DNA from 4 places in the Pseudomonas sp. Arb-4-2C genome. Region 4 is predicted to be linked to each of the others. Evidence: predicted binding sites of a transcription regulator. Region 4 holds the regulator's gene; each other region holds the start of a gene.

Region 1 (7,156 bases), 630 kb from region 4:
CCGGCCGCTGCTTCTTCAACGTCGATGCGGTGCAGACCGTGGTGACCCATCAGCTTCAGGATACGACCGTTGCGGCGCTTGCCGTCGGCGCTGATAGCGACAACCGGGGTGTTCGGCTTGACGCGACCACGAGCGATACGGCCAACGCCGATAACACCCAGGAAGCTGTTGTAGTCCAGAGCGGAGATCTGCATCTGGAACGGACCGTCACGGTCAACGGCCGGAGGCGGAACGTGGTCGACTACCGCTTGGTACAGCGGGGTCATGTCTTCAGCCATTGCGGTGTGATCCAGACCGGCAATGCCGTTCAGGGCCGAGGCGTAAACAACCTGGAAGTCCAGTTGTTCTTCGGTTGCACCGAGGTTGTCGAACAGGTCGAAGATCTGGTCCAGAACCCAGTCCGGACGCGCGCCTGGACGGTCAACCTTGTTGATGACCACGATTGGACGCAGGCCGGCTTCGAAAGCCTTCTTGGTCACGAAACGGGTTTGCGGCATAGGGCCGTCTTGAGCGTCAACCAGCAGCAGAACGGAGTCAACCATCGACATTACGCGTTCAACTTCGCCGCCGAAGTCGGCGTGGCCCGGGGTGTCCACGATGTTGATGTGGTAGCCGTTCCAGTTGATGGCGGTGTTTTTCGCCAGAATGGTAATACCGCGCTCTTTTTCCTGGTCGTTGGAGTCCATCACGCGCTCGTCGTTGAGCTCGTTGCGCTCCAGGGTGCCGGATTGACGCAGGAGTTTGTCTACCAGGGTGGTCTTACCATGGTCAACGTGGGCAATGATGGCGATGTTACGTAGATTTTCGATCACTTGTGTATCTCGATCAGAGGATTCGGTTTGCTGACAAGTCTTGGCAGCGATTAACAGTAGTGTCCGGCATGGCCGTTACAGCTTGACGGCGGTGTCGGGGGGCCGGTGACGCAGGCCACAGGCAAACAGCCCCGGGCACTTAGCTCGGTCGATAAACGCGCACATTGGCATGCCCCTCACTGAGCAAATGGTGAGCATGCAGGCGACTCATCACGCCTTTGTCGCAATACAGCAGGTACTGGCGAGTCGGATCCAGCTCCTTGAAACGAGCGTTCACTGCGTAGAACGGCATCGTCTGTACTTCTATGCCGGCAAGCTCCAGCGGGTCATCCTCGGCCGCATCCGGGTGACGGATGTCGATGACGATCTGACCGGCCAGTGCTTCGCCGACTTCTTCGATCTGCAAGTCCTGGCCCAATTCGTCGATCACCCGATCGATCGGCACCAGTTTGGCGTTTTCGAGCGCACGCTCGAGAACCGCCATGTCGAATTCTTTCTCTTCGTGCTCAACGCGGTAGCGTTTGGCGGCAGTCTTCGGATTGACCGAAATGACCCCGCAATATTCCGGCATGTGCCGGGCGAAATCGGCGGTGCCGATCTCGTTGGCCGTGTCGATGATGTCCTGCTTGTGCGCGACGATCAGCGGGCGCAGGACCAGCTTGTCGGTCACGCAGTCGATCACCGACAGGTTCGGCAAGGTCTGGCTCGACACCTGGGAGATCGCCTCACCAGTCACCAGCGCATCGATGTGCAGGCGGTCGGCAATGGCGGAGGACGCGCGCAACATCATACGCTTCAATACGACGCCCATATGACTGTTATCGACTTTGCCGAGAATTTCGCCCAACACTTCTTCGAACGGAACACTGACAAATAGCACGCGTTGCGAGCTGCCGTACTTCTTCCAGATGAAATGCGCGACTTCCATCACGCCCAATTCATGGGCACGACCGCCCAGATTGAAGAAGCAGAAATGCGCCATCAGGCCGCGGCGCATGATCTGGTAGGCGGCAACCGTCGAGTCAAAGCCGCCGGACATCAATACCAGCGTCTGCTCCAGGGCACCGAGCGGGTAACCGCCGATGCCGTTGTGCTGGCTGTGGATGACAAACAACCGTTGGTCGCGAACTTCGATGCGAACTTCGATTTCCGGTGCCTTGAGGTCGATTCCGGCCGCCCCGCACTCACGACGCAGCTTGCTGCCGACGTATTTTTCAACGTCCATCGAGCTGAACGGGTGCTTGCCTGCACGCTTGCAGCGCACCGAGAAAATCTTCCCGGCCAGCTCATCGCCGTAGTGCTGTTTGCACTTCTCGGTGATGTCGTCGAAGTCACCCAGCGGGTACTCGTCGATCTGCAGAAAATGCGCAACGCCCGGGGTGCAGACCAGGCGCTCGCCCATCTCTTTCAAGGCTTTGGGGTCGGTAACGCGGGTTTCCAGCTCGAGATTGTCCCACACACCGTTCACCACCACGGCCGGGTCCAGATCGCGGAGCACGGCGCGGATGTTCTTGGCCAACTGGCGGATGAAACGCATCCGGACAGGGCGGCTTTTGATGGTGATCTCGGGGAAGACTTTTACGATTAGTTTCATGAAAACAGCGCGCGCAGGGCCAGCCGAAAAAGGGGGGCGCGGATTATAGCGGAAATTGCTCAAGGTTTAACCAGTTAATATGCAGAAGGTTTGTCATGCACCAAAACGGGTCATTTTCAGATTTGCACGCTACATTAAGGGGCGAGATTTTCCCCTTTATTGCGCTTTGCACCGCTGCAAGCGTGAATTTGGGGCAAAAAACCCATGGTGGGGCACTGGCATGCAATTTGCTCCCTTGTGAGGCAGGTTGCCTTGGCAGAGTATCTGCGCCGGCATCACCCATATTAAGGGCATCCACTACCAAGCCCTAAGCCACCCGGAGGACACTATGTCGAAGTCGGTTCAACTCATCAAAGATCATGACGTCAAGTGGATTGATCTGCGCTTCACGGACACCAAAGGCACTCAGCACCACGTGACCATGCCGGCTCGCGATGCGCTGGAAGACGACTTCTTCGAAGTCGGCAAGATGTTCGACGGTTCCTCCATCGCTGGCTGGAAAGGCATCGAAGCCTCCGACATGATCCTGCTGCCGGACGACGATACTGCCGTGCTCGATCCGTTCACCGAAGACGCGACCCTGATCCTGGTCTGCGACATCATCGAACCGTCGACCATGCAAGGTTACGATCGCGACCCGCGCGCCATCGCTCACCGCGCCGAGGAATACCTGAAGACCACCGGTATCGGTGACACCGTCTTCGCCGGTCCAGAACCAGAATTCTTCATCTTCGACGAAGTGAAGTTCAAGTCGGATATCTCCGGCTCGATGTTCAAGATCTACTCCGAACAAGGCTCGTGGATGTCCGACCAGGACATCGAAGGCGGCAACAAAGGCCACCGTCCTGGTATCAAAGGCGGCTACTTCCCGGTTCCGCCGTTCGACCACGATCACGAAATCCGTACTGCCATGTGCAACGCACTGGAAGAGATGGGCCAGACCGTTGAAGTTCACCACCACGAAGTGGCGACTGCCGGTCAGAACGAAATTGGTGTCAAGTTCAACACCCTGGTGAAGAAAGCTGACGAAGTTCAGACTCTGAAATACGTTGTACACAACGTTGCCGACGCTTACGGCCGCACTGCGACCTTCATGCCGAAGCCACTGTACGGCGACAACGGCTCGGGCATGCACGTGCACATGTCCATCGCCAAAGACGGCAAGAACACCTTCGCGGGTGAAGGCTATGCCGGCCTGTCCGAAACCGCCCTGTACTTCATCGGCGGTATCATCAAGCACGGTAAGGCCCTGAACGGCTTCACCAACCCGGCCACCAACTCCTACAAGCGTCTGGTGCCAGGTTTCGAAGCGCCGGTAATGCTGGCCTACTCGGCTCGCAACCGTTCCGCCTCGATCCGCATTCCTTACGTCAACAGCCCACGCGGCCGTCGTATCGAAGCACGCTTCCCGGATCCGGCTGCCAACCCGTACCTGGCTTTCGCAGCACTGCTGATGGCCGGCCTGGACGGTATCCAGAACAAGATCCACCCAGGCGATGCCGCTGACAAAAACCTGTACGACCTGCCGCCTGAAGAGGCGAAAGAGATCCCACAAGTTTGCGGCAGCCTGAAAGAAGCCCTGGAAGAGCTGGACAAGGGCCGTGCGTTCCTGACCAAGGGCGGCGTGTTCTCCGACGACTTCATCGACGCTTACATCGCGCTGAAATCCGAAGAAGAAATCAAGGTCCGCACCTTCGTACACCCACTGGAATATGAGCTGTACTACAGCTGCTGATCCGGTAGCGCTGCAGCACGCGGCGTGACAAAAAGAGGCCTCCTTCGGGAGGCCTTTTTTATGGGCTACGCGGTTAAAGCAGAGCGATCGCATCTTCTTGAAACAGACTCAATGAGCCTATCCAAAAAACTTCATTTACTGTCCCGCCTCCTTTCAGAAGGCGTAAGTGATGAAATTCGGCCATGCCTCTCTTTATTTTCTCTCCCTGCTCTTTGCGGTACTCACTACTGGCTGGGCAGCAGCCGATAGCGCCCCTCCTCATCATCAGACCAAGGTCTGGCAGGTGGAAAAACCCTACGAACATAGCGAGGTCCTGACAGCCGTTCTGGGTGGAAATACGTACTACAACAGTAAATCCGGCGAAGCACGTCTGGAAATCGGCTGCGTTTTCGATTCTCCCACGCGTACTCGCATACCCTTTGCACTGGAAGTCCCCGCGCACAGACTCGACTTCAATACCAATGACTATGAAGGCCCTGATGCCTCGAAAAGCGGGCCGCTGCGCATGATCACCGGCCATCGCGCACCGGTCAGCTACCGGGTCTCAGGCTGGATCTCTGCAAGAAGCCGTCAGGAAGATGGCTGGATATCTGGGTTTGGTGCGACTGCAGATATACCGGAGATGCGTTACTGGCTCACCGAGTCCGCCCATGGTCAACGTGTAACGCTAACGCTGCCCTCAACCATTGAGAATGATGAACCGCTGACCGCCGAGTTTTTCTTGCCGGAGGATGACAGCGGATTACGCAAAGTGATCGAACCGTGCCTGAAAGCATCCTGATCGATTGATAACTGAATCATGCAAATGATTGAGGACGGCAATTTCACAACAACCGCCTCCCTGACCTATGCTGCTACCCGACACCCTCGCTTCCGGCCGACTTCATGGATCGTTGTGCTCTATTCATTCTGCTACTGATCGCCCTGCCCGCCAGCGCACAGATCTACAAGTACAACGACGCCAGCGGCAACACGGTCTACAGCGATCATGCGCCGGACGGGGTCCAGGCGCAGCCAATGGAGTTGCCCCCGCTTAACAGCGTTCAGCCTCAGGCGCCGAGTGCGCCGTCCTCGGACACGGCCAGCCCGGCGCCTGCGCGCAATGCCTATGAAGTGCTGGAGCTCGCCGGCCTGCCCACTGAAGAAGCCCTGCGCGCCAACAACGGCACCTTCACGGTCAACGTGCTGATCAAGCCGCGCCTGCAAGCGCCGCATCAGTTAAGACTGGTGCTGGACGACGAACCCTACGGCCAGCCGAGCAACGTGCCGATCCTGCAATTGGTGAATGTCGACCGTGGCGAGCATCGACTTGCCGTGCAGGTCATCGACGGTGAGGCGATCATCCAGCAGAGTCCGGCGGTGGTCTTTACCGTGCAGCGGGTGCACAAGCCATGAGAGGTGTCTGGCTAATCCTGTGCCTGCTGGCCCTGCCCGTTTCAGCAGAGGTCTTCACCTACATCGATGCTCAAGGCAACCGCGTCTACACCGACCAGCCGCGCGGCAACGCCAAACGGGTGCCGCTGGCGACCAGCAATCGCATGCCGGCCAATCCAACTGCTGCCCGGCCGATCACCACCGCAAAGAAATCCCCGGAACAACCGCTGTTTCACTACGACATGCTGCGCCTTTTGATCCCCGAACCCGACGCGACCATCCGCAGCAGCGCCGGTGAATTGATCGTCAGCGTCACCAGCGAGCCGGGCCTGCAACACGGCCATCGCTATCGCCTGCTACTGGATGGCCAGGCCACTGGCGAGCCGGGCCTGAGCCCGGTATTCCCGCTGAGCAACATCGACCGGGGCAGCCACAACCTGTCGGTGGAAATCGTTGATGAGCAGGGTCGCACCGTCGAACGCACCGCCAACCAGCCGTTCCATATGCTGCGCATCTCGCTGGCACAGAAGCGCCAGGTCAAACCCTGCGTCAGCGAGGACTACGGCGTGCGCCCGGAATGTCCGCTGAAAGACAAACCGCCCGAGCCGAAAAACCCCTTCCTGCGTTTCTTCTAACGCCGTTCAGCTTTGCGCACTATATTGGTGCAACAGACTGCACCGTACCCACATTTCAACCCATTTTGGTTCGAAAGTACCCGCCAGCTCTGGCAGGACGCCACGCAAACGAGCGTCAAACGCCTGTTTCAGGGGTTGAGCGCTTCTTTTCGGAGCCTTGGTTTGGTTTTTGCATTTTCCTCGCATCAGCGCTTAGTTCTCGCGCACGCCTTGCTCCAAAAGGGGTCCAGATGACCATAAGCGACGCAATCCACCGTTTGCTGCTCGACAACCTGACCACCGCCACCATCCTGCTCGACGCCGAACTGCGCCTTGAGTACATGAACCCGGCGGCCGAGATGCTGCTGGCCATCAGCGGTCAGCGCAGCCATGGGCAGTTCATCAGTGAGCTGTTCACCGAATCCACCGAGGCGCTCAACTCGCTGCGCCAGGCGGTCGAACAGGCGCACCCGTTCACCAAGCGCGAAGCGATGCTCACCGCCCTCACCGGCCAGACCCTGACCGTGGACTACGCGGTGACGCCGATCCTCAGCAACGGCGCGACCATGCTCCTGCTGGAGGTGCACCCGCGTGATCGCCTGCTGCGAATCACCAAGGAGGAGGCGCAGCTGTCCAAACAGGAAACCAGCAAGATGCTGGTGCGCGGCCTCGCCCACGAGATCAAGAACCCCTTGGGCGGCATCCGTGGCGCCGCGCAATTACTGGCCCGCGAGCTGCCGGAAGACAGTCTGCGCGACTACACCAACGTGATCATTGAAGAGGCCGACCGCCTGCGCAATCTGGTCGACCGCATGCTCGGTTCGAACAAACTGCCTTCGCTGGCCCTGTGCAACGTCCACGAAGTGCTCGAACGTGTCTGCCAACTGGTCGAAGCGGAAAGTCAGGGCTGCATCACCTTGGTGCGCGATTACGACCCGAGCATTCCTGACGTATTGATCGACCGCGAACAAATGATTCAGGCCGTGCTGAACATCGTGCGTAACGCGATGCAGGCGATCAGCAGCCA
Region 2 (7,156 bases), 660 kb from region 4:
GCCATGTCATTGCTGTGCGAGGCTTCGGTATTGGAGACATGCCCGGAGCGCGATGCCCACAACGGACGCTCGCCATTGAGTCGCGATAACGGCCCGTTGGTGGCGGTCGTGCCGGCCGCAATCGGTGTCTGCACGGCAGCGGCTTTCGCGGCCTCCTGCTTGGCGGCAGACGCAGCCGCAGCCTCACCCGGGGCCAACGGCCTGTTCTTCGACATCTGCTTCATCAGCACGTCGGCGAGGCCGATACCACCGCCCTCGCGGGACAGCGAGACGGCCAGTTGCTGGTCGTACATTTCCTGATACTGCTTGGCGGCCGGGGTGTTCATCGGGTTGTCTTTACCCAACGCCTCGGTGGCCGAACGCATCGACTTGAGCATTTCGCCAAGGAACAGCGATTCGAATTCCTGCGCAACCTTGCGCATGTTCGCATCGCTGTTCTTGTCGCCGACCTTGAGCTGGTTCAGACGATTGAGGTCGGAGTAGGAACCCGAATCGCCCGTGCCCACCAGACTGCCTTTGCGCATATCCATGGTCGCCGCCCTCAGATCACGATCAGGTCGGCTTGCAACGCGCCGGCCTGTTTCAGTGCTTCGAGAATGGCCATCAGGTCACCCGGTGCCGCGCCGACCTGGTTCACCGCCCGCACGATTTCGTCGAGGGTGGTACCCGGGCCGAACTTGAACATCGGCTTGGCTTCCTGCTGAGCATTGACGCGCGAACGCGGCACAACAGCGGTCTGACCGTTGGACAGCGGACCCGGCTGACTGACGATCGGGTCTTCGGTGATCGTCACCGTGAGGCTGCCGTGGGTCACGGCGGCCGGCGAGACTTTCACGTTCTGGCCGATGACGATGGTGCCGGTGCGCGAGTTGATGATGACTTTCGCCACCGCCTGCCCCGGATCGACTTCGAGGTTTTCCAGGATCGACAGATAGTCGACGCGCTGGCTCGGGTCGAGCGGTGCCGTCACACGAATCGAACCGCCGTCGATAGCTTGCGCCACGCCAGGGCCGAGCATGTCGTTGATCTTGTCGACGATGCGCTTGGCCGTGGTGAAGTCGGAACGGTTGAGGTTCAGCGTCAGGCTGTTGCCCTGGTTGAAACCGCTCGGCACCGAACGCTCCACCGACGCACCGCCCGGGATCCGACCGGCCGACGGAACGTTGACGGTGATCTTCGAACCGTCGCGCCCTTCGGCGTCAAAACCACCGACCACCAGGTTGCCCTGGGCGATGGCGTAGACGTTGCCGTCGATACCCTTGAGCGGGGTCAGCAACAGGGTGCCACCGCGCAGGCTCTTGGAGTTACCGATGGAAGACACGGTGATATCGACCTGCTGACCCGGCTTGGCGAACGCCGGCAGATCGGCACTCACCGACACCGCCGCGACGTTTTTCAGTTGCACGTTGCCCGACCCTGGCGGCACCTTGATGCCGAACTGCGAGAGCATGTTGTTGAAGGTCTGCAGGGTGAACGGGGTTTGCGTCGTCTGGTCGCCGGTGCCGTTAAGCCCGACCACCAGGCCGTAACCGATCAACTGGTTGGAGCGCACGCCGGAAATGCTGGCGATATCTTTCAGCCGCTCGGCGTGGGCACCAAAGGCTGCGGACAACAGGGCCGCAGCCAGCATGAGGCTCTTGAAATTCAAAGTCGCCACCTAGAAAGGGAACAGCGGGCTGAGGAAGAAACGGTCGAACCAGCCTGGCTGACTCGCATCGGCAAACGAACCGGTGCCCGAGTAGGTGATGCGCGCATCGGCGACACGGGTCGACGACACGGTGTTGTCGGTCGCGATGTCATCGGCACGCACCAGACCTGCGATCCGCACCAGCTCGTCGCCGGTGTTGAGGGTCATCCACTTCTCGCCGCGCACAGCGATGATGCCGTTAGGCAGCACGTCGGCCACGGTCACAGTGATCGAACCGGTCAGGGTGTTGCCCTGCGCCGCCTTGCTGTCGCCTTTGGTCGCACGGTCGCCGCTGTAGCCGACGTCCAGGCTCAGGTCGTTACCGCCCAACGGGTTGTTGGTGGTACCGCTACCGCCGAACAGCGAGGTCAGGCCGATGCCGGTCTTGCTGTTCTTGGCCACTTGCGAGTTGGCGTTCTTGCTCGCCTGGGTCTTCTCGTTCAGGGTGATGGTGATGATGTCACCGACCCGGAACGCCTTGCGGTCGCTGTACAGGTTCTGCTCGAAGCCGGCCTGATAGATCGAGCCGTTGTTGGCCGCAGCCGGCAATGGCGTGCGCGGCAACACCGGGGCGTAGTAAGGGTCATTGGGCTTGGGCGTCGGTGCGACGCAGCCCGCGAGCGAGACGACCCCACCCAATGCCAGAACAGATACGAAGCGTTTCATGACCCTACCTCACGGTGTTGCTGGCGGCCTCATGGCCGCCCCATAGACTTGATTACAGATTCTGCGTTACGAACGAGAGCATCTGGTCGGCGGTGGAGATCACCTTGGAGTTCATCTCGTAGGCACGTTGAGTGGTGATCATGTTGACCATCTCTTCAACGGTGCTGACGTTGGAACCTTCCAGGGTGTTCTGCAGCGTGGTACCGAAACCGTTCAGGCCCGGGGTGCCGATTTGCGGCGCGCCGGAAGCAGCGGTTTCCAGGAACAGGTTGTTGCCCACGGCTTGCAGACCGGCCGGGTTGATGAAGTCGGCGGTTTGCAGGTTGCCGATCACCTGAGCGGCCGGGTTGCCTGGAACGGTGATGGACACCGTGCCGTCGGTGCCGACGGTGAAGCTCTGGGCGTTGTTCGGAATGACGATGGCCGGTTCCAGGGCGAAACCGCTGGCGTTGACGATCTGGCCATTGGAATCGAGGTGGAAAGTACCGTCACGGGTGTAGGACGTGGTGCCGTCCGGCTGCAGGATCTGGAAGAAACCGCGACCGTCGATGGCCATGTCCAGCGGCTGCTCGGTGGTTTGCAGGCTGCCGGCAGTGAAGTTTTTCTGGGTGCCGACGATGCGCACACCCGTACCCAGTTGCAGACCCGACGGCAGTTCGCTGTCCTGGGTCGACTGGGCGCCTGGCTGACGCTTGATCTGATACAGCAGGTCCTGGAACTCGGCGCGGTCACGTTTGAAACCCGTGGTCGAAACGTTCGCCAGGTTGTTGGAAATGGTGGTCAGGTTGGTGTCCTGGGCGGACAGACCGGTTTTGGCAACCCATAGAGCCGGAAGCATTCGATTCTCCTCGTGCGCCTGTTTTACGGCGCGACGTTCTGATAATTAGCTGATCTGCAAGACCCGAGCCATGGCCTGGTCGTCGTCTTTGGCGGTGTTCATCATCTTGACGTGCAATTCAAACTGCTTGGCCAGCGCCAGCACCGACGTCATTTCTTCCACGGCGTTGACGTTGCTCGACTCAAGGAAACCCGACACCAGTTTGACATTGGCATCGGCCGGCGCCGGCTGGCCGTCCTTGGTATAGATCGAGCCGTCGAGGCCTTTGTTGAGGTTCTTGATGTCCGGGTTGACCAGTTTGATCCGGTCGACTTCCGCCATGACGCGCGGGCCTTCGCCCATCGCACGAATACTGATGGTGCCGTCTTCACCGACTTCGACCTGCTGCTCTGGCGGCACGGCGATCGGACCGCCATTACCCATCACGGCCATGCCGTTGCCAGCGCGCAGCACGCCAAGGGCGTCGATGTTGAGGCTGCCGGTGCGCACGTAGCTTTCGCCACCGTTGGGGTTCTGCACGGCAATAAAGCCGTTGCCGGTCACCGCCACGTCGAGGTCACGCCCGGTCTGCACCAGCGAACCTGCGGTGAAGTCGGTGGCGGGCCGCTCGCTCATGGCAAACGCACGCGCCGGAAAGCTGTCACCGAACACCGGCATCGAACGCGCCTGTTCCAGGTCGCGCTGAAAACCATTGGTGGAGATGTTCGCCAGGTTGTTGGCATGCGCCTTTTGCGCCAGTGCGTTCTGACTGGCGCCGGTCATTGCCACATAAAGGTACTTGTCCACACTCTTTCCTCTGCATGCCGGACGTTTGCCGCCCACCGCTGTACTGCTGAGCCATAAGCAATTTGCAGACCAACTTTTTTCTGGCGGCTTGCGGCCCGGTAAACAAAGGACTTGCGGGCAAGTGAGGGGAAATTTGAAATGTATCGAAGTCGAAAAACCGGCGGTGTTATGCCGCTTGGTGGCAAAGCCTGACAGAGAGGATGCCTGGACCACCGCTTTCGCGAGCTGGCTCGCTCCCACAGGGATTGCCTTTCAAAGTGGGAGCGAGCCTGCTCGCGAAGAGATCGTCACAGGCCATGTGTTCGCGCGCTATGACTCGCTTTTGCCAACCTCATACTCACGCAGCTTATTGGCAATGGTCGTGTGCGAAACCCCCAACCGCTTGCCCAGTTGCCGACTGCTCGGGTGCTCGGAATACAGTCGTTCCAGCACCGCTTTCTCGAAGCGCCCGACGATCTCGTCCAGCCCCCCTTCCAGCGAGAAATCGCCAAGCGGCTGACGCACGCCATAGTCCGGCAAGCGAATATGCTCAGCCTTGACCGTGCCGCCGTCGCACAGCGAAACCGCCTGAAACAGCACGTTTTCCAACTGCCGCACGTTGCCCGGCCAGTGATAGTGACTGAGGCGATCCATCGCCGCCGGCGCCAGTTTGGGCAGTGAACAACCGATTTGGCGGCTGGCCTGATCAAGGAAGTGCTCAACCAGCGGCGTCAAACCGTCCAGGCATTCACGCAGCGGCGGAATGTGCAGCGAAAGCACGTTCAAGCGGTGATACAAGTCCTGACGAAACTCGCCGCGGGCGCACAGCTCGGACAAGTCGACCTGGGTCGCGCAGATCACCCGCACATCCAGATACACCTCCTCATCACTGCCGACCCGGCGGAAGCAACCGTCCTGCAGAAAGCGCAACAACTTGACCTGCAAGCGCGGGCTCATTTCACCCACGCCATCGAGGAACAGCGTGCCGCCCGCCGTCAGCTCCAGCAGGCCGAGCTTGCCTTCGGCTCGCGCCCCTTCGAAAGCACCGGGGCCATAGCCGAACAGCTCGGTCTCGGCCATCGACTCCGGCAGCCCCGCGCAGTTGAGCGCCATCAACGGCGACTGCCCGCGCGGGCTGGCGAGGTGGCAGGCGCGCGCCAGCAACTCTTTGCCGGTGCCGGTTTCGCCTTCTATCAATAGCGGCGCATCCAGCGGCGCCATGCGTCGTGCTTCGCGCACCACCGCCGCCATGACTTTGGAACTCTGGAAGATGCTGTCGAAGCCCCGCAGTTCCTGCTTGCGCACGTTATAGATGCGCTCGCCAACGCGATCGGCACGGTGCAAGGTCAGGACCGCGCCGGCCATGGCTTCGCTGTCGTCGTGCTCTGATTGCAGCGGCGCGATGTCGGCGAGAAAGATGTCGCCCTTGACCTTGACGCGCATGCCGTTGATCCGCGACTTGTTGGCGCGCACCAGTTCCGGCAGGTCAAAATCCTCGGCATACCGTGACAACGGAATCCCCGGTACCTCATCCACGCGAACCCCGAGCAACTGCGCGGCGGCACGGTTGGCCGCGACGATCGAGCCGCCCATGTCGATCGACAGCACCGGGAATTCCAGCGCACCGAGCAACGCATTCAACTCCATGTGCCGGCGCTCGCTGGGCATCAGCCCGACGCGCTTGACGCCAAACACTCCGGCAATCGCCTCGAACTTCGGCCGCAACGCCTGGAACTGGATGTTGATCAGGTTCGGGCAGTGCAGGTAGATCGCATTGCCGTGCTCGCCCCCCACCTCGCCGCGCGCGACGTTGATCCCGTACTCCACCAGCAGATTGAGGATATCGCGCAGGATGCCGATGCGGTTCTGGCAGTGGACTTTGATACGCATAAAAACGCCCCGACGCTAGAAAAGTAAGTGCGGCACGACTCCTGTGGGAGCGGGCTTGCTCGCGAAAGCGGTGGGCCGCTACTGATGAGGTGGCTGACAGGGCCTCTTCGCGAGCAAGCCCGCTCCCACAATGGAAAGTGCCGGGCCAAGTTGCGGCGCACCATCAGATGTTTCTGAGGTGGCGCGCAGATAATTGTCAAGATTATGTGACAGCCACCAGCCTTTTCAAACCCGAAAATCACCGCAAACGCGAGATACCCATCAAAGCGTAACGATTTTTTTACGAAATCCGGCGAATTTTCCTACAAGAAGCACCTTCAACCTGCTGCATCCCTCCTTACTCTCAGGTAATTCTGAATCCATCGCTGGACATAACAAGAACGAATTCCCCTAGCAGGAGAGCAGTATGAAGCAGACGCAATACGTGGCCCGCGAGCCCGATGCGCAAGGTTTTATCGACTACCCCGCCGAAGAACACGCGGTGTGGAACACGCTGATCACCCGCCAGTTGAAAGTGATCGAGGGTCGCGCGTGCCAGGAGTACCTGGACGGTATCGAAAAACTCGGTCTGCCCCACGACCGCATTCCGCAACTGGGCGAGATCAACAAGGTGCTCGGTGAGACCACCGGTTGGCAGGTTGCCCGCGTTCCTGCACTGATTCCTTTCCAGACCTTCTTCGAATTGCTCGCCAGCAAGCAGTTTCCGGTGGCCACGTTCATTCGTACCCGCGAAGAACTGGACTACCTGCAAGAGCCGGACATTTTCCACGAGATCTTTGGTCACTGCCCGCTGCTGACCAACCCGTGGTTCGCCGAATTCACCCACACCTACGGCAAACTCGGCCTGCAGGCCACCAAGGAAGAACGCGTGTATCTGGCGCGTCTGTACTGGATGACCATCGAGTTCGGCCTGGTCGACACCCCGCAAGGCAAGCGCATCTATGGCGGCGGCATCCTGTCCTCGCCCAAGGAAACCGTTTACTCGCTGTCGGACGAGCCTGAGCATCAGGCCTTCGATCCGCTGGAAGCCATGCGCACACCGTATCGCATCGATATCCTGCAACCGCTGTACTTTGTCCTGCCGAACCTCAAGCGTCTGTTCGACGTTGCCCATGAAGACATCATGGCTATGGTTCGCCAAGGCATGCAGTTGGGGCTGCACGCACCGAAGTTTCCACCAAAACCGAAAGCCGCGTGATCCGCGACTTTTGCTGACAATTGAGTCTGTCAGTCGCCGCCACTTTGGTTTAGCGTGACGGCATTGACGGCCCGATAGCTTTTATAAAAAAAACACACTCGATTTCAGGAAT
Region 3 (7,156 bases), 2.8 Mb from region 4:
TGGAGCAAAGTCGTCGGTGATCAGTTGCAATAAATTAGTGTCGTGCATGGCTGGCCTTGGGTTCTAAGCGTCCAAAAGCCTGGCGCCGGCAAAAGCCTAGCGCTGGGCTTCGAAGTTGAGCAGTTTGCTGGCTACACGGTTGCTGTCGACTTTGTAGCTGCCATCGGCAATCGCTGCTTTCAACTCGGCCACACGGGCTTTGTCGACGGCAGGCTGATCACGCAGCTTGTCAGTGACCTTCTGCAACTGTTGAGCCTCATTGCTGAGGTGTACCGATTCCCCGCTTTTTGCGGTACTGGCCGTTTCGGCCTGGGTATTCAGCGGTGCAGAGGTGCCGGTTTCGGCGTTTTCCTTTGGCGCGCTGGTACGCGTACTGCCTGTAAGTGACGAGGAGCTGTTCAAACGGCTGAAATCGATGACCATGTTAAAAACCTCTGGGAATTTGGACGCTTGCCATGTTTTCGGCCATTCCCTGGAAAACTTTAGGCTCATTTGCAATGAGCTGTCTGCGCCGAAGCGTGCCCTGCTGCGGCACAGTTTAGGGAAGCAACGGGGCTGGCGCCAGTTTTCTGCGTGAGCGTTTTACATGGCCACTTCCACCTGGCCCGGCGCGATGACTTGCGCCTTGATCACTCGGTTGGAGTTGAGGTTTTTCACTCGAATCTGTTCTTTCAGGCCGCCATTGGCCAGGGCCTCGCCGGGCATGCGCACGGCGAGCGTACCGCTGCGGGCGATGATGACCACTTGATCACCCTTGCGCACCACTTCTGCCTGTTCCAGGTGCACCAGCGTAATGACCTGATCGGCTACCGTTGGTCGGGTCAATTTCTGTCCGATGGCTTCATCCACCGACGTCAAAAAACCTTGATTGATCTGACTGACGTCGCGTTCACGCAAGGTCACGTCCTGCGGTTCGATAATCCCGGCACGTTTGAGGGGTCGGGTAGTGGTGACAATCTCGCGAAACAGGCGGACTTGAGCGGGCACGAACACCGTCCACGGCGAGCTTCCCTCGCAGCGAACCTTGACCGTTACCCGGCCCAGCGGACGTGCCGGACTCTCCAGCGACGCTGTCAATTCCTTGTCGCACATAGGCATGCGCATACGCGGGTCGAGCTGGTTGACCTCGATTTCGTAGCGGCCTTCCGTTTGACTGGTGGCCAGATAGTCTTCTACGGTGAACTCAAGAAAGCCCTGAGTGACGCCGATAAGCATGTCAGGCAAGGTAACCGTATCAGCACCGGCAGGGCTGCCAGCGAAAAAGAAGCAGACGGCGGACACCGCGCACAGCGCTTTGCGGGTGCGGGAGGTCAGGCGTCGAAAAAATGTCGTTTGAGCGTTCATACGAGTTAAAAAGCAAGCGCCGTGCCGTTTAGCAATGAATGTGCGTCGCAACAACACTTGGCGTTGGTGTAGGAGTCTGGGCATGGCTGGTGTAATGGATTCGGTGAACCAGCGCACGCAACTGGTGGGGCAGAATCGCCTGGAGCTGTTGTTGTTCCGTCTCGACGGTCAGCAGCTCTACGGAATCAACGTGTTCAAGGTGCGGGAAGTGCTGCAATGCCCGTCGCTGACGTTGATGCCCAAGTCCAGTCCTGTCGTGTGCGGGGTGGCGAATATCCGGGGGGCGACCATTCCGATCCTTGATCTGGCAATGGCGACCGGCTCGGGTGCGTTGAAAGACAAGAACAACCCGTTCGTGATCATCACGGAGTACAACACCAAGACCCAGGGTTTCCTGGTCCGCTCGGTGGAACGCATCGTCAACATGAACTGGGAGGAGATCCATCCGCCGCCCAAGGGCACGGGTCGCGATCACTACCTGACGGCTGTGACTCGGGTCGACAATCAGTTAGTCGAAATCATCGACGTCGAGAAGGTGCTGGCGGAAGTTGCGCCGACGCCGGAAGCGATTTCGGTCGGCGTGGTCGATGTCGAGACCCAGAGCAAGGCGCTGTCGCTGCGGGTGCTGACGGTCGATGACTCGTCGGTGGCACGCAAGCAGGTCACGCGTTGCCTGCAGACGGTCGGTGTCGAAGTGGTGGCGCTGAACGACGGCAAGCAGGCGCTGGATTACCTGCGCAAGCTGGTCGATGAGGGCAAGAAACCGGAAGACGAGTTCCTGATGATGATTTCCGACATCGAGATGCCGGAGATGGACGGGTACACCCTGACGGCGGAAATCCGCAACGACCCGCGCATGCAAAAGCTTCATATCATCCTGCATACTTCGTTGTCGGGGGTATTCAATCAGGCGATGGTCAAGAAAGTCGGTGCCGATGACTTCCTGGCCAAATTCCGTCCTGATGACCTGGCATCCCGGGTAGTCGACCGGATCAAAGCAGCAGATATCAGCTAGGGGCCTTCTGCCCCTGGCGGTCAACACGATTTAAGAGGCGGCATCATTGTCTACGGGTAATTTGGATTTCGAACAGTTCCGGGTCTTCCTGGAAAAAGCCTGTGGCATTTTGCTCGGTGAAAACAAGCAGTACCTGGTCTCGAGCCGTCTCAACAAACTGATGGAGCAGCAAGGCATCAAGTCCCTGGGTGAGCTGGTACAGCGCATCCAGACCCAGCCGCGCAGCGGTTTGCGCGAGCAGGTGGTCGATGCCATGACGACCAACGAAACCCTGTGGTTTCGTGACACCTATCCGTTTGAAGTCTTGAAGAACAAGGTGCTGCCTGAAGCGATCAAGGCCAGTCCCAACCAGCGTCTGCGGATCTGGTCGGCGGCATGCTCGTCGGGGCAGGAACCGTATTCGCTGTCGATGTCGATCGATGAGTTCGAGCGGAGCAACCTCGGCCAGTTGAAGATGGGCGTGCAGATCGTTGCCACGGACTTGTCCGGCAGCATGCTGACCAACTGCAAGACCGGCGAGTACGACAGCCTGGCAATCGGTCGCGGTTTGTCCGCTGATCGACTGCAGCGTTACTTCGACCCGAAAGGGCCGGGGCGCTGGGTGATCAAGGCGCCGATCAAGAACCGGGTGGAATTCCGTTCGTTCAACCTGCTCGACAGCTATGCAGCGCTGGGCAAGTTCGACATCGTGTTCTGCCGCAACGTGCTGATCTACTTCTCCGCCGAGGTGAAGAAAGACATCCTGTTGCGCATTCACGGCACGCTCAAGCCTGGCGGGTATCTGTTCCTTGGCGCCTCCGAAGCGCTGAACGGTTTGCCGGATCATTACCAGATGGTCCAGTGCAGCCCGGGGATCATTTACCAGGCCAAGTGATTGGCGGCGGCAATACAAAAAAACGGGAGGCCCTCAAAGGCCTCCCGTTTTTTGTGCCCGGCGTTTAATCCCCAATCACCACAAGCCCCTGTGGGAGCGAGCCTGCTCGCGAATGCGGTGTGTCAGAAAAACAGATATCGACTGACTCGACGCTTTCGCGAGCAGGCTCGCTCCCACAGTGGGTCTGTGGTGTGGGTGAGAGGGGAGGGCAAGCGGCAGAAAAGCGGCAGCCAGCGGAAACCGGTTGCCGCTTTTCTGGCATTGCCGCGTTGCCGATTGCTCGCAAAGCCCCGGTTTATGGGGGTTTTTCTGTTTGGCACGGCGCTTGCTAAAGCTCAGATACGAAAAACCGGTCACCCGAAGGTTCCCGACATGAGCATCAGCTTCGACAAAGCGCTCGGCATTCACGAAAAAGCACTGGGCTTCCGCGCCCAGCGTGCTGAAGTCCTGGCCAACAACATCGCCAACGCCGATACCCCGAACTACAAGGCTCGGGATCTGGACTTCTCCAAAGTGCTCGAAGCACAGAGCCAGAAGAACGCCAACGGCACCATCGCCCTGAACATGACCAACAGCCGTCACATCGAAGCTGAAGGCCTGGGCAATGGCGACGAGTCGCTGATGTATCGCACGCCGATGCAGCCTTCGATCGACCAGAACACCGTGGACGCTCAGCTGGAACAGTCCAACTACGCGGAAAACGCCGTCGGCTTCCAGGCCAGCTTCACCCTGCTCAACAGCAAATTCAAAGGGCTGGTGTCAGCCCTGCGCGGAGAGTAATCCATGTCCCTGTCCAGCGTTTTCAACATTGCCGGCAGCGGCATGAGCGCACAAACCACGCGTCTGAACACCGTGGCTTCGAACATCGCCAACGCCGAAACCGTCTCCTCGAGCATCGACCAGACCTATCGCGCCCGTCACCCGGTGTTCGCCACCATGTTCCAGGGCGGTCAGAACAGCGGCAGCAACTCGCTGTTCCAGAGCCAGGACGCCGCGGGCCAGGGCGTACAGGTGCTCGGCGTGGTCGAAGACCAGAGCAACCTTGAAGCGCGCTACGAGCCGAACCATCCGGCTGCTGACGCCAAAGGCTACGTCTACTACCCGAACGTCAACGTGGTGGAAGAAATGGCTGACATGATTTCCGCGAGCCGGTCGTTCCAGACCAACGCCGAAATGATGAACACCGCCAAGACCATGATGCAGAAGGTACTGACCCTCGGTCAGTAATAAGGGACGACTGCGATGAGTGTTTCCGATACCAGCAACACCATAAGCATGAAGGATCTGCTGTCCAACTCGTCGAAAAAGACCAGTGGATCAACAGTGGATGGCATTGCTTCAGCGACTAACAGTTCCACCGGCGGCCAGGCTCTGGGCAAGGATGCGTTCTTGCAATTGCTGGTGACCCAGCTGAAAAACCAGAACCCGCTCGATCCGCAGGACAACAGCGCATTCGTTGCGCAGTTGGCGCAGTTCAGCAGCCTTGAGGGCATTACCACCCTCAACAGCACGGTCAGCTCGCTGGCCGGCAACTACAACTCGTCGCAGGCGTTGCAGGCGTCGTCGCTGGTGGGTCGCAACGTGATCGTGCAGACCAATACCGCGCAGCTCGACGACCCGAGCAAAGGCCTGACCGGTTCGGCGACCGTGCCTTCGTCGATTGCCGGCGGCACCGTGACGATCACCGACAGCACCGGCGCAACTGTGCGCACCATTGATCTGGGCAGCCGCGCAGCCGGCAGCGCCAGCTTCACTTGGGACGGCAAGGACTCGTCCGGCAATCTGGTGCCCGTGGGTACTTACACCTTCAAGGCCAACGCGCCGATCAACGGCACCGCGACGGATCTGGCCACCTATCTGCCGGCCACCGTCAACAGCGTGACCATCAGCCAGACCGGTGGCGAGCTGATGCTCAACCTGTCCGGCAAGGGCTCCGTCGCCCTGTCCAAAGTACAAACCATTGGTATATAGAGCCGATTAACCGGCACAAAGGAGTGGAATATGTCTTTCAATATCGGCCTTAGCGGTCTCTATGCAGCCAACAAACAACTGGACGTGACGGGTAACAACATCGCCAACGTCGCGACCGCCGGTTTCAAATCGTCCCGTGCGGAATTCGAAGACGTTTATTCGGCAACTCGCTTGGGTACTGGCAGCAAAGTGATCGGCAATGGCGTGCGCCTGGCCAACGTTTCGCAGCAATTCACCCAGGGTGACATCAGCAACACCGGTAACGTGCTGGACATGGGCATCAACGGTTCCGGCTTCTTCACCATGAGCAACAATGGCTCGATCTCCTACACCCGTGCCGGTACGTTCAAGGTCGACGATAAAGGTTTCATCACCAACACCGACTACACCTCGCGTCTGCAGGGTTACGGTGTGGATGCCAACGGCAAGATCATCAACGGCGTGCTGACTGACCTGAAGATCGACACCTCGAACCTGGCACCGAAGTCGAGTTCGACGGTGACGTCGAGTATCAACCTCAACTCGTCGGCCCCGGTGATCAACGATACCGGCGCCAACGCCGTGGTATTCGATCCAAACACGCTGGCAACTTACACCAAGTCGTTCAGCACCCCGATCTATGACACTCAGGGCAACTCGCACGTCATGGATCAGTACTTTGTGAAGACGGGTCAAAACACCTGGAAGGTTTACACCCTGGTAGACGGGCGCAACCCGGATGCTACCGGTAGCGATCCGAAAACCACCCCGCCGGTGGCGTCCACCATGACCTTTGACTCCGCAGGCAAACTGACTCAGATCAGCACACCTAATCCGGCGACTCCGGGCACCCCGACGATCAGCAGTGACCTGACCCTGAAAAACTGGAAGCCAGGCACAGTGACCAACGGTGTCTTTACGCCTAACGGCGCATCGGCAAACACCAATGGTGTGACCATTTCCATGGCCCTGACCACTCAATACAATGCTGATACCACGCGCACCATCCCGACTCAGGACGGTTATGCCACTGGCCAGATCACCAACCTGAGCATCGACGGTACCGGTACCTTGTTCGCCAACTTCAGCAACAATCAGAACAAGGCCATCGGCCAGGTTGCGCTGGCCAGCTTCACCAACGAACAAGGCCTGCAGGCTATCGGTGGTACCAGCTGGAAAGAGACGTTCGCGTCGGGTATTCCAGGTTACGATGCGCCGGAAACCGGTACTTTGGGTTCGATCTCGTCCAACTCGCTGGAAGAGTCCAACGTTAACCTGACCAATGAGCTGGTAGACCTGATCAAGGGCCAGAGCAACTATCAGGCAAACGCCAAGACAATCTCCACTCAGAGCACCATCATGCAGACCATCATTCAGATGACTTGATGTGATCTGATCGCAGCACCGAAAACCGACGCCCCAAGGCGTCGGTTTTTTTATGCGCGTTATTTGGGACGTGTGTTCAGTTTTCTACCGTTCGTCGGTCGCTGTGGTGCGGAACTTGCACTCTCGCGGAGCAGTGGTGGCGCGCGTCAAACTTTCATTCGCAGCGCATATTTTCAAGCCGGGCTCAGGGTTCGGTGGCTCGGAAGCCGTCATTAGTCATCAGGGATGCGACACGTTGAACAGTCATAAAGCCGTCAGTGCGCCCGCCGCGGTGCCAATACCTTACGTCGCCGGTCTGGCTCTATACCCCCGCACTGTCCGGGCATCGCCGATTTTCCTGTCGGTGATGCCTCATTCAAGCCAATTGAAACCATTTCTCCTGTTGCCGGCTGCACGCCGCAACCATGGCGCAGCCGTCGTGCGCGGTGATTTCCCTGACCGTGTCGCGCATGACCGACCCAGCACAAATCCGTCGGATTTTTCGCGATGCTCAAGCCTTTTCGCAACCAGGCCTTGCGTGCACAAGAGAGGGTGACCCCCGTAGCACCGGGCAATTCAACGCAGTTTCCAACACAAACACACTCACA
Region 4 (7,156 bases):
TGGCGGATACGCGGCTCATCCGAATTCATCAACTCGTCCGGCGTGCCCTGCCCCAGCACCTGACCATCACCCACTACATAGATGTAGTCAGCGATGCTCGCGGTTTCGGCCAGGTCGTGGGAGACCACGATACTGGTGATGCCCAGCGCATCGTTGAGCAGACGGATCAGGCGGACCAGTACGCCCATGGCGATCGGATCCTGACCGACGAACGGTTCGTCATACATGAGGATCTGCGGGTCGAGTGCAATCGCACGGGCCAGGGCGACACGACGCTTCATGCCTCCCGAAAGCTCGTCGGGCATCAGCTCGATCGCGCCGCGCAGACCGACCGCCTGCAATTTGAGCAGGACGATGTCGCGGATCATCTCATCCGGCAATTGGGTATGAACACGCAGGGGGAAAGCGACGTTCTCGAAAACATCGAGATCGGTGAACAGCGCGCCACTCTGAAACAGCACGCCCATGTGCTTTCGCGCATCGAACAGATCACTGCGCGACAGCGTCGGCAGGTTCTGACCGTTGACCCAGACTTCCCCGCTGGAGGGACGCAATTGCGCACCCATCAAACGCAGCAAGGTAGTCTTGCCACACCCGGAAGGCCCCATGATGCCGGTGACCTTGCCACGCGGGATGCGAATATCGACGTTATTGAAAATGCTGCGCGCACCGCGCTTGAAGGAGACTCCCTTCAGCTCGACCGCGTAGGCGTTATCGGCACTCATCTAAACTCCTTGCGATGCAGCCTCTCACTCGGACGCCTGGCTTTCCTTGGAAAGCACATACCTCGCGGGCGGGCCGAACTGGCGGCGAACTATATCACTGCAAACGCCAAGCGCCCAAGGCCCATGCCCGTCCGCGTTCAGCGATATGACAGGCCTGACGGCACTTTTTAAGTGTTTTGGTTACGAGGAATGACAAAGCACGACGAACTTACGTGAGGCTTTTCAACATAACCGCTATAATCGCCGCCTTTTCATCGGGCTATACGATTTCTGACATGAGCCAATCCAGCGACCTGATTCAATCGGCACAACGCACCATCCGCCTCGAAGTGGAAGCCGTACAAGGCTTGTTGCCCCATATCGACGCCGATTTCGTACGCGCTTGCGAGATGATTCTGGCCAGCAAAGGCCGTGTGGTCGTGGTCGGCATGGGCAAGTCCGGGCATGTCGGCAACAAGATTGCCGCGACCCTGGCCAGCACCGGCACCCCGGCGTTTTTCGTCCACCCGGCCGAAGCCAGCCACGGTGACATGGGCATGATCACCCGCGACGACGTGATCCTGGCCTTGTCCAACTCCGGTTCGACCAACGAAATCGTCACCCTGCTGCCACTGATCAAACGCCTGGGTATCCAGTTGATCAGCGTGACCGGCAATCCTCAGTCGCCGCTGGCCAAGGCCGCCGAAGTCAACCTCAACGTGCATGTCGAGCACGAAGCCTGTCCGCTGAACCTGGCGCCGACTTCCTCGACAACCGCCGCGCTGGTCATGGGCGACGCACTGGCCGTGGCACTGTTGGAAGCCCGTGGCTTTACCGCTGAAGATTTCGCGTTTTCCCACCCGGGTGGTGCGCTGGGCCGACGTCTGTTGCTGAAAGTGGAAAACGTCATGCACGCAGGCCAGGAACTGCCGCAGGTGCAACGCGGCACCCTGCTCAAGGACGCACTCATGGAAATGACCCGCAAGGGTCTGGGCATGACCGTGATCCTTGAGGCCGACGGCAAACTGGCCGGGATCTTCACCGACGGCGACTTGCGTCGCACGCTGGATCGCAGCATCGACATCCGCAGTGCCACCATCGACCAGGTCATGACCGCACACGGCAAGACTTCACGGCCCGAGATGCTCGCTGCCGAAGCCCTGAAAATCATGGAAGACCACCGAATCAACGCCCTGGTGGTCGTGGACGAAGAAGATCGCCCGATCGGCGCCTTCAACCTCTCCGATCTGCTGCGTGCAGGAGTGATGTAATGACAACCGACCTGCTGCAGCGCGGCAAAGCGATCAAACTGGCGGTGTTCGACGTCGACGGTGTGCTCACTGACGGGCGCCTGTATTTCCTCGAAGACGGCAGCGAATTCAAGACCTTCAACACCCTCGACGGCCAGGGCATCAAAATGCTGATGAACGCCGGTGTCGAAACCGCGATCATCAGTGGCCGCAAGACCCCGGTGGTTGAGCGCCGGGCGAAAAACCTCGGTATCCCGCACCTGTTTCAGGGGCGCGAAGACAAATTGGTGGTTCTGGACGGTCTTCTGCAGCAACTGGGCCTAAGCTATGAACAGGTCGCCTATCTCGGTGACGACTTGCCAGACCTGCCGGTCATCCGCCGCGTAGGCCTGGGCATGGCCGTCGCCAATGCCGCCGATTTCGTACGCGAGCACGCCCATGGCGTCACGCGGGCCCGTGGTGGCGAAGGTGCCGCCCGCGAATTCTGCGAATTGATCCTGCGCGCCCAGGGCCGCCTCGATGCGGCCAATGCCGCGTACCTGTGAGCCAAAACATGTTTAGCAAAAAATTTCGCAACTTCCTGCTGTTCGGCTGCATCGCTGCAATGTTTGCAGCGGTCGGCTACTGGAACATCAGCCCTGAACGCTTCCTCGACAAACCCCCGGTCAAGGTCGAAGACACGGCCATCGACTGGTACGCGACCAACACGCATACCCTGCAATACCTTCCAGACGGCAAGCTGCAGTACGAAATGACGTCCGACAAGGCCGAGCACCTGAAAGCGACGGACGTGACCCTGGTCACCAAACCCGACCTGAACATGTTCCGTGGCACCGAGTTCCCGTGGCACGTGACCAGCGAGCGCGGCGAAGTCAATCCTGACGGCACCCAGGTAGAACTGATCGACTCGGTACGCATCAAGCGCACCGATGAAAAGAACCGCGACACCCTGATCACCAGCACACGCATGACGGTGTTCCCTCAGCAGCAATATGCGCAGACCGAGCAACCCGTTAGAATCGACGGTGCTGGCGGTGTATCGACTGGCGTGGGAATGAAGGCGTATTTGAAGGAAAGCAGGATACACCTGCAATCGAACGTAAGAGGACAGTATGAGGCTCGTTAAAACCCTCCCTATTTTGCTCAGTCTGGGCGCAGCACTGGGAAGCGTGAGCGCCTGGGCTCTGCCGAACGATCAGCAGCAACCTATCCGCATTCAGGCCGACGACGCCCAACTGGACGACAAGAATGGCATCGCCACCTATAAAGGTGACGTGATCATCACCCAGGGTTCGATGATCGTTAAAGGCAACACGGTGACCATCACCCGCACCCCGACCGGTGACATCGACGTCGTGACGTCGGTGGGCAACCTTGCCTACTTCGAGCAACTGCAGACCCAGGGCGATACCAAGCCTGTACAGGGCTGGGGCGTGACGATCCAGTACCACGCCGCGCAAAACCGCGTCGTGCTGATCGACAAGGCCAAGGTTGTCGACAAGGACAACAACACCACCCAAGGCGAGAAAATCGTTTACGACACGGTGAGAAAACTGGCCAGCGCCGGTCGCGCTACCGGCAATAAAGTCACCGAAACGCGTCCGCGCATCGACATGGTGATCCAGCCGAAGAAGAAAACCGACGAGAAGACCCAGTAATGGCAACTCTGAAAGCTCAGCACCTGGCCAAGGCCTATAAAAGCCGCCAGGTCGTGCGTGACGTCAGCCTGTCGATCGACAGCGGCCAGATCGTCGGCCTGCTCGGCCCGAACGGCGCCGGCAAGACCACCTGCTTCTACATGATCGTCGGCCTGGTGCAGGCCGATCAGGGCCGCGTGCTGATCGATGATCTGGACGTCAGCCACCAGCCAATGCACGGCCGCGCCAAGGCCGGTATCGGCTATCTGCCGCAAGAAGCGTCGATCTTCCGCAAACTGTCGGTGGCCGACAACATCATGGCCATCCTCGAGACCCGCACGGAACTCGACAAGGCCGGTCGTCGCAAGGAGCTGGAAAGCCTGCTGCAGGAATTCCACATCAGCCACATTCGCGACAACCTGGGCATGAGCCTGTCCGGTGGTGAGCGCCGCCGGGTGGAAATCGCCCGCGCCTTGGCCACCGCACCGAAATTCATCCTGCTCGACGAACCGTTCGCCGGTGTCGACCCGATCTCGGTCGGCGACATCAAGCAGATCATCCACCACCTCAAGGCCAAGGGCATCGGTGTACTGATCACCGACCACAACGTGCGTGAGACCCTGGATATCTGCGAAACCGCCTACATCGTCAACGACGGTCAACTGATCGCCGAAGGTGACGCCGCGACCATCCTGGCCAACGATCTGGTCAAGGAAGTGTACCTGGGCCACGAGTTCCGCCTCTAAAGCGCAATCGCATTCGGCCAGCCGTCCGAGTGCTGTAACGTTGAAGCGAAGTTTTATACGCTTTTATTGTTACAGCGCTCTAGGCAAACACGACAGTTTCAGGCATATAATTTGCTTAAGTTTGGCGCTCCGGCGCCCTGTAGTGGATGGCGCATGCGCGCCGGCGAATAAGGTGTTAAGCCCCTGCCATGAAACCATCGCTAGTCTTGAGAATGGGCCAGCAGCTGACGATGACACCGCAGCTGCAACAGGCCATCCGCCTGCTCCAATTGTCGACCCTGGACCTGCAACAGGAAATCCAGGAGGCCCTGGAATCCAATCCGATGCTCGAACGCCAGGAAGAAGGCGACGACTTCGACAACTCCGATCCTTTGGCCGACAACGCCGAACAAAAGCCCAACACCGAGATTCAGGAACCCTCCTATCAGGAAACCGCACCGACGGTGGACAACCTGGAAGATGGCGAATGGAACGAGCGCATCCCTAACGAATTGCCCGTCGACACCGCCTGGGAAGACGTCTACCAGACCAGCGCCAGCAGCCTGCCCAGCAGCGATGATGACGAGTGGGACTTCACCACCCGCACTTCCGCCGGGGAAAGCCTGCAAAGCCATCTGCTGTGGCAATTGAACCTGGCGCCGATGTCCGATACCGACCGCCTGATCGCCGTGACCCTGATCGACTGCATCAATAATCAGGGCTACCTCGACGAAACCCTTGAAGAAATTCTCGACGCCTTTGATCCGGAGCTCGACATCGAGCTGGACGAGATCGAGGCCGTGCTGCACCGCATCCAGCAGTTCGAACCGGCCGGCATCGGCGCCCGCAACCTCGGCGAATGCCTGCTGCTGCAACTGCGCCAGCTACCAGCCAAGACCCCGTGGCTGAACGAAGCCAAGCGTCTGGTCAGCGATTACATCGATCTGCTCGGCAGTCGCGACTACAGCCAGTTGATGCGGCGCATGAAGCTCAAGGAAGATGAACTGCGCCAGGTCATCGAACTGGTACAGAGCCTCAACCCACGCCCGGGTTCACAAATCGAATCGACCGAAGCCGAGTACGTGGTGCCCGATGTCATCGTGCGCAAGGACAACGAACGCTGGCTGGTCGAGCTGAACCAGGAATCGGTGCCACGCCTGCGGGTCAACGCCCAGTACGCCGGCTTCGTGCGCCGTGCCGACACCAGCGCCGACAACACCTTCATGCGCAATCAGTTGCAGGAAGCGCGCTGGTTCATCAAGAGCCTGCAAAGCCGCAACGAAACCCTGATGAAGGTCGCCACCCAGATCGTCGAGCATCAGCGCGGCTTCCTGGAATACGGCGACGAAGCCATGAAGCCGTTGGTCCTGCACGACATCGCCGAGGCGGTGGGCATGCACGAATCGACGATTTCCCGGGTCACCACCCAGAAATTCATGCATACCCCGCGCGGTATTTATGAACTGAAATACTTTTTCTCCAGCCACGTCAGCACCTCCGAAGGCGGCGAATGCTCGTCTACAGCGATCCGCGCGATCATCAAAAAACTGGTTGCAGCGGAAAATCAGAAAAAGCCGTTGAGTGACAGCAAGATCGCTGGTTTACTGGAGGCACAAGGCATTCAGGTGGCTCGCCGCACCGTCGCCAAGTACCGTGAATCCCTCGGGATCGCGCCTTCGAGCGAACGCAAGCGGTTGATGTAAGCCACGTTACAGCGTTCCAGTGGCAGGCTATTCAGCCTGCCGCTTTATGCACTGGCAACGAAGGAGAAGCTGTATGCAAGTCAACATCAGTGGACACCAACTGGAAGTGACCGAACCGCTGCGCACCTACATCAACGAGAAACTCGAACGATTGGAGCGCCATTTCGACAAGATCACCAACGTGCAAGTCACGATGTGCGTCGAAAAGCTGAAGCAGAAAATCGAAGCCACCTTGCATATTCCCGGCAGCGAAGTGGTCGCCAACGCAGAAGATACCGACATGTACGCTGCGATCGACTCACTGACCGACAAGCTGGATCGCCAACTCAAAAAGCATAAGGAAAAGACCCAGAGCCTCCTTCAGGGCGCAACAGGTCGTTAACACCCCCAACCCATGATCCGACTTGAAAGTATCCTGACCCCCGGCCGTTCCCTGGTGAACGTGCCGGGCGGCAGTAAAAAGAAAGCCCTCGAACAGATTGCCAACCTGATCGCCCGCGAAGTGCCGGATCTGGAGATGCAGGACGTCTTCGAAGCGCTGATCGCCCGTGAGAAACTCGGCTCCACCGGTTTCGGCAACGGCATCGCCATTCCCCACTGTCGCCTCAAAGGCTGCGAAGCGCCTATCAGCGCATTGATGCACCTTGATGCCCCCATCGATTTCGATGCAATCGACGGCGCACCGGTTGACCTGCTGTTTGTTCTGCTGGTCCCGGAAGCAGCCACCGATGCTCACCTGGAATTACTGCGCCAGATCGCCAGCATGCTCGATCGCAAGGAAGTGCGCGAAAAACTGCGTAGCGCACCGAGTAACGAAGCCTTGTATCAGGTCGTCCTGAGCGAGCAGAACGGTCACTAATCATGCGTTTGATCATCGTCAGCGGCCGCTCCGGCTCGGGTAAAAGTACCGCCCTGGATGTCCTTGAGGACAACGGCTACTACTGCATCGACAACCTGCCGGCCGGCCTGTTGCCTGAATTGGCCGAGCGCGCCCTGATTCACACCGAACTGGCCCAGCCGCTGGTGGCCGTCTCGATCGATGCCCGCAACCTGCCGAGCCATCTGTCGCGCTTCCCGGAGCTGTTGGAAGAAGTCCGCAGCCGCCACATCCAGTGCGATGTGCTCTATCTGGATGCC

What was found. Region 4 encodes sigma-54, which starts transcription at its own class of promoters, with help from an activator protein. Its sites were predicted from a motif close to ANTGGCATNNANNTTGCTNT; they were not measured.
Region 1: a site for sigma-54 is predicted at 2,621-2,640, ahead of glnA (glutamate--ammonia ligase). Genes of this name have one in related genera too.
Region 2: a site for sigma-54 is predicted at 4,032-4,051, ahead of AC0J41_RS05760 (flagellar basal body rod protein FlgF). Genes of this name have one in related genera too.
Region 3: a site for sigma-54 is predicted at 3,546-3,565, ahead of flgB (flagellar basal body rod protein FlgB). Genes of this name have one in related genera too.

Annotation. Positions count from the first base shown of each region.
Region 1 covers NZ_CM146899.1:6,297,909-6,305,064, reverse strand. The annotation lists gene typA (translational GTPase TypA) at 1-812, opposite strand, end outside; gene thiI (tRNA uracil 4-sulfurtransferase ThiI) at 952-2,406, opposite strand; gene glnA (glutamate--ammonia ligase) at 2,735-4,141, shown strand; gene AC0J41_RS28590 (hypothetical protein) at 4,311-4,922, shown strand; gene AC0J41_RS28585 (DUF4124 domain-containing protein) at 5,027-5,536, shown strand; gene AC0J41_RS28580 (DUF4124 domain-containing protein) at 5,533-6,150, shown strand; gene glnL (nitrogen regulation protein NR(II)) at 6,381-7,156, shown strand, end outside.
Region 2 covers NZ_CM146899.1:1,263,147-1,270,302, reverse strand. The annotation lists gene flgJ (flagellar assembly peptidoglycan hydrolase FlgJ) at 1-530, opposite strand, end outside; gene AC0J41_RS05775 (flagellar basal body P-ring protein FlgI) at 542-1,630, opposite strand; gene flgH (flagellar basal body L-ring protein FlgH) at 1,658-2,353, opposite strand; gene flgG (flagellar basal-body rod protein FlgG) at 2,406-3,191, opposite strand; gene AC0J41_RS05760 (flagellar basal body rod protein FlgF) at 3,237-3,977, opposite strand; gene AC0J41_RS05755 (sigma-54-dependent transcriptional regulator) at 4,287-5,846, opposite strand; gene phhA (phenylalanine 4-monooxygenase) at 6,253-7,044, shown strand.
Region 3 covers NZ_CM146899.1:4,174,843-4,181,998, reverse strand. The annotation lists gene AC0J41_RS18880 (flagella synthesis protein FlgN) at 1-48, opposite strand, end outside; gene flgM (flagellar biosynthesis anti-sigma factor FlgM) at 97-423, opposite strand; gene flgA (flagellar basal body P-ring formation chaperone FlgA) at 583-1,344, opposite strand; gene AC0J41_RS18865 (chemotaxis protein CheV) at 1,427-2,359, shown strand; gene cheR (protein-glutamate O-methyltransferase CheR) at 2,406-3,233, shown strand; gene flgB (flagellar basal body rod protein FlgB) at 3,606-4,013, shown strand; gene flgC (flagellar basal body rod protein FlgC) at 4,017-4,460, shown strand; gene flgD (flagellar hook assembly protein FlgD) at 4,476-5,204, shown strand; gene flgE (flagellar hook protein FlgE) at 5,235-6,569, shown strand.
Region 4 covers NZ_CM146899.1:605,521-612,676, reverse strand. The annotation lists gene AC0J41_RS02630 (ATP-binding cassette domain-containing protein) at 1-725, opposite strand, end outside; gene AC0J41_RS02625 (KpsF/GutQ family sugar-phosphate isomerase) at 1,001-1,975, shown strand; gene AC0J41_RS02620 (KdsC family phosphatase) at 1,975-2,499, shown strand; gene lptC (LPS export ABC transporter periplasmic protein LptC) at 2,508-3,080, shown strand; gene lptA (lipopolysaccharide transport periplasmic protein LptA) at 3,067-3,612, shown strand; gene lptB (LPS export ABC transporter ATP-binding protein) at 3,612-4,337, shown strand; gene AC0J41_RS02600 (RNA polymerase factor sigma-54) at 4,526-6,019, shown strand; gene hpf (ribosome hibernation-promoting factor, HPF/YfiA family) at 6,093-6,401, shown strand; gene ptsN (PTS IIA-like nitrogen regulatory protein PtsN) at 6,414-6,878, shown strand; gene rapZ (RNase adapter RapZ) at 6,881-7,156, shown strand, end outside.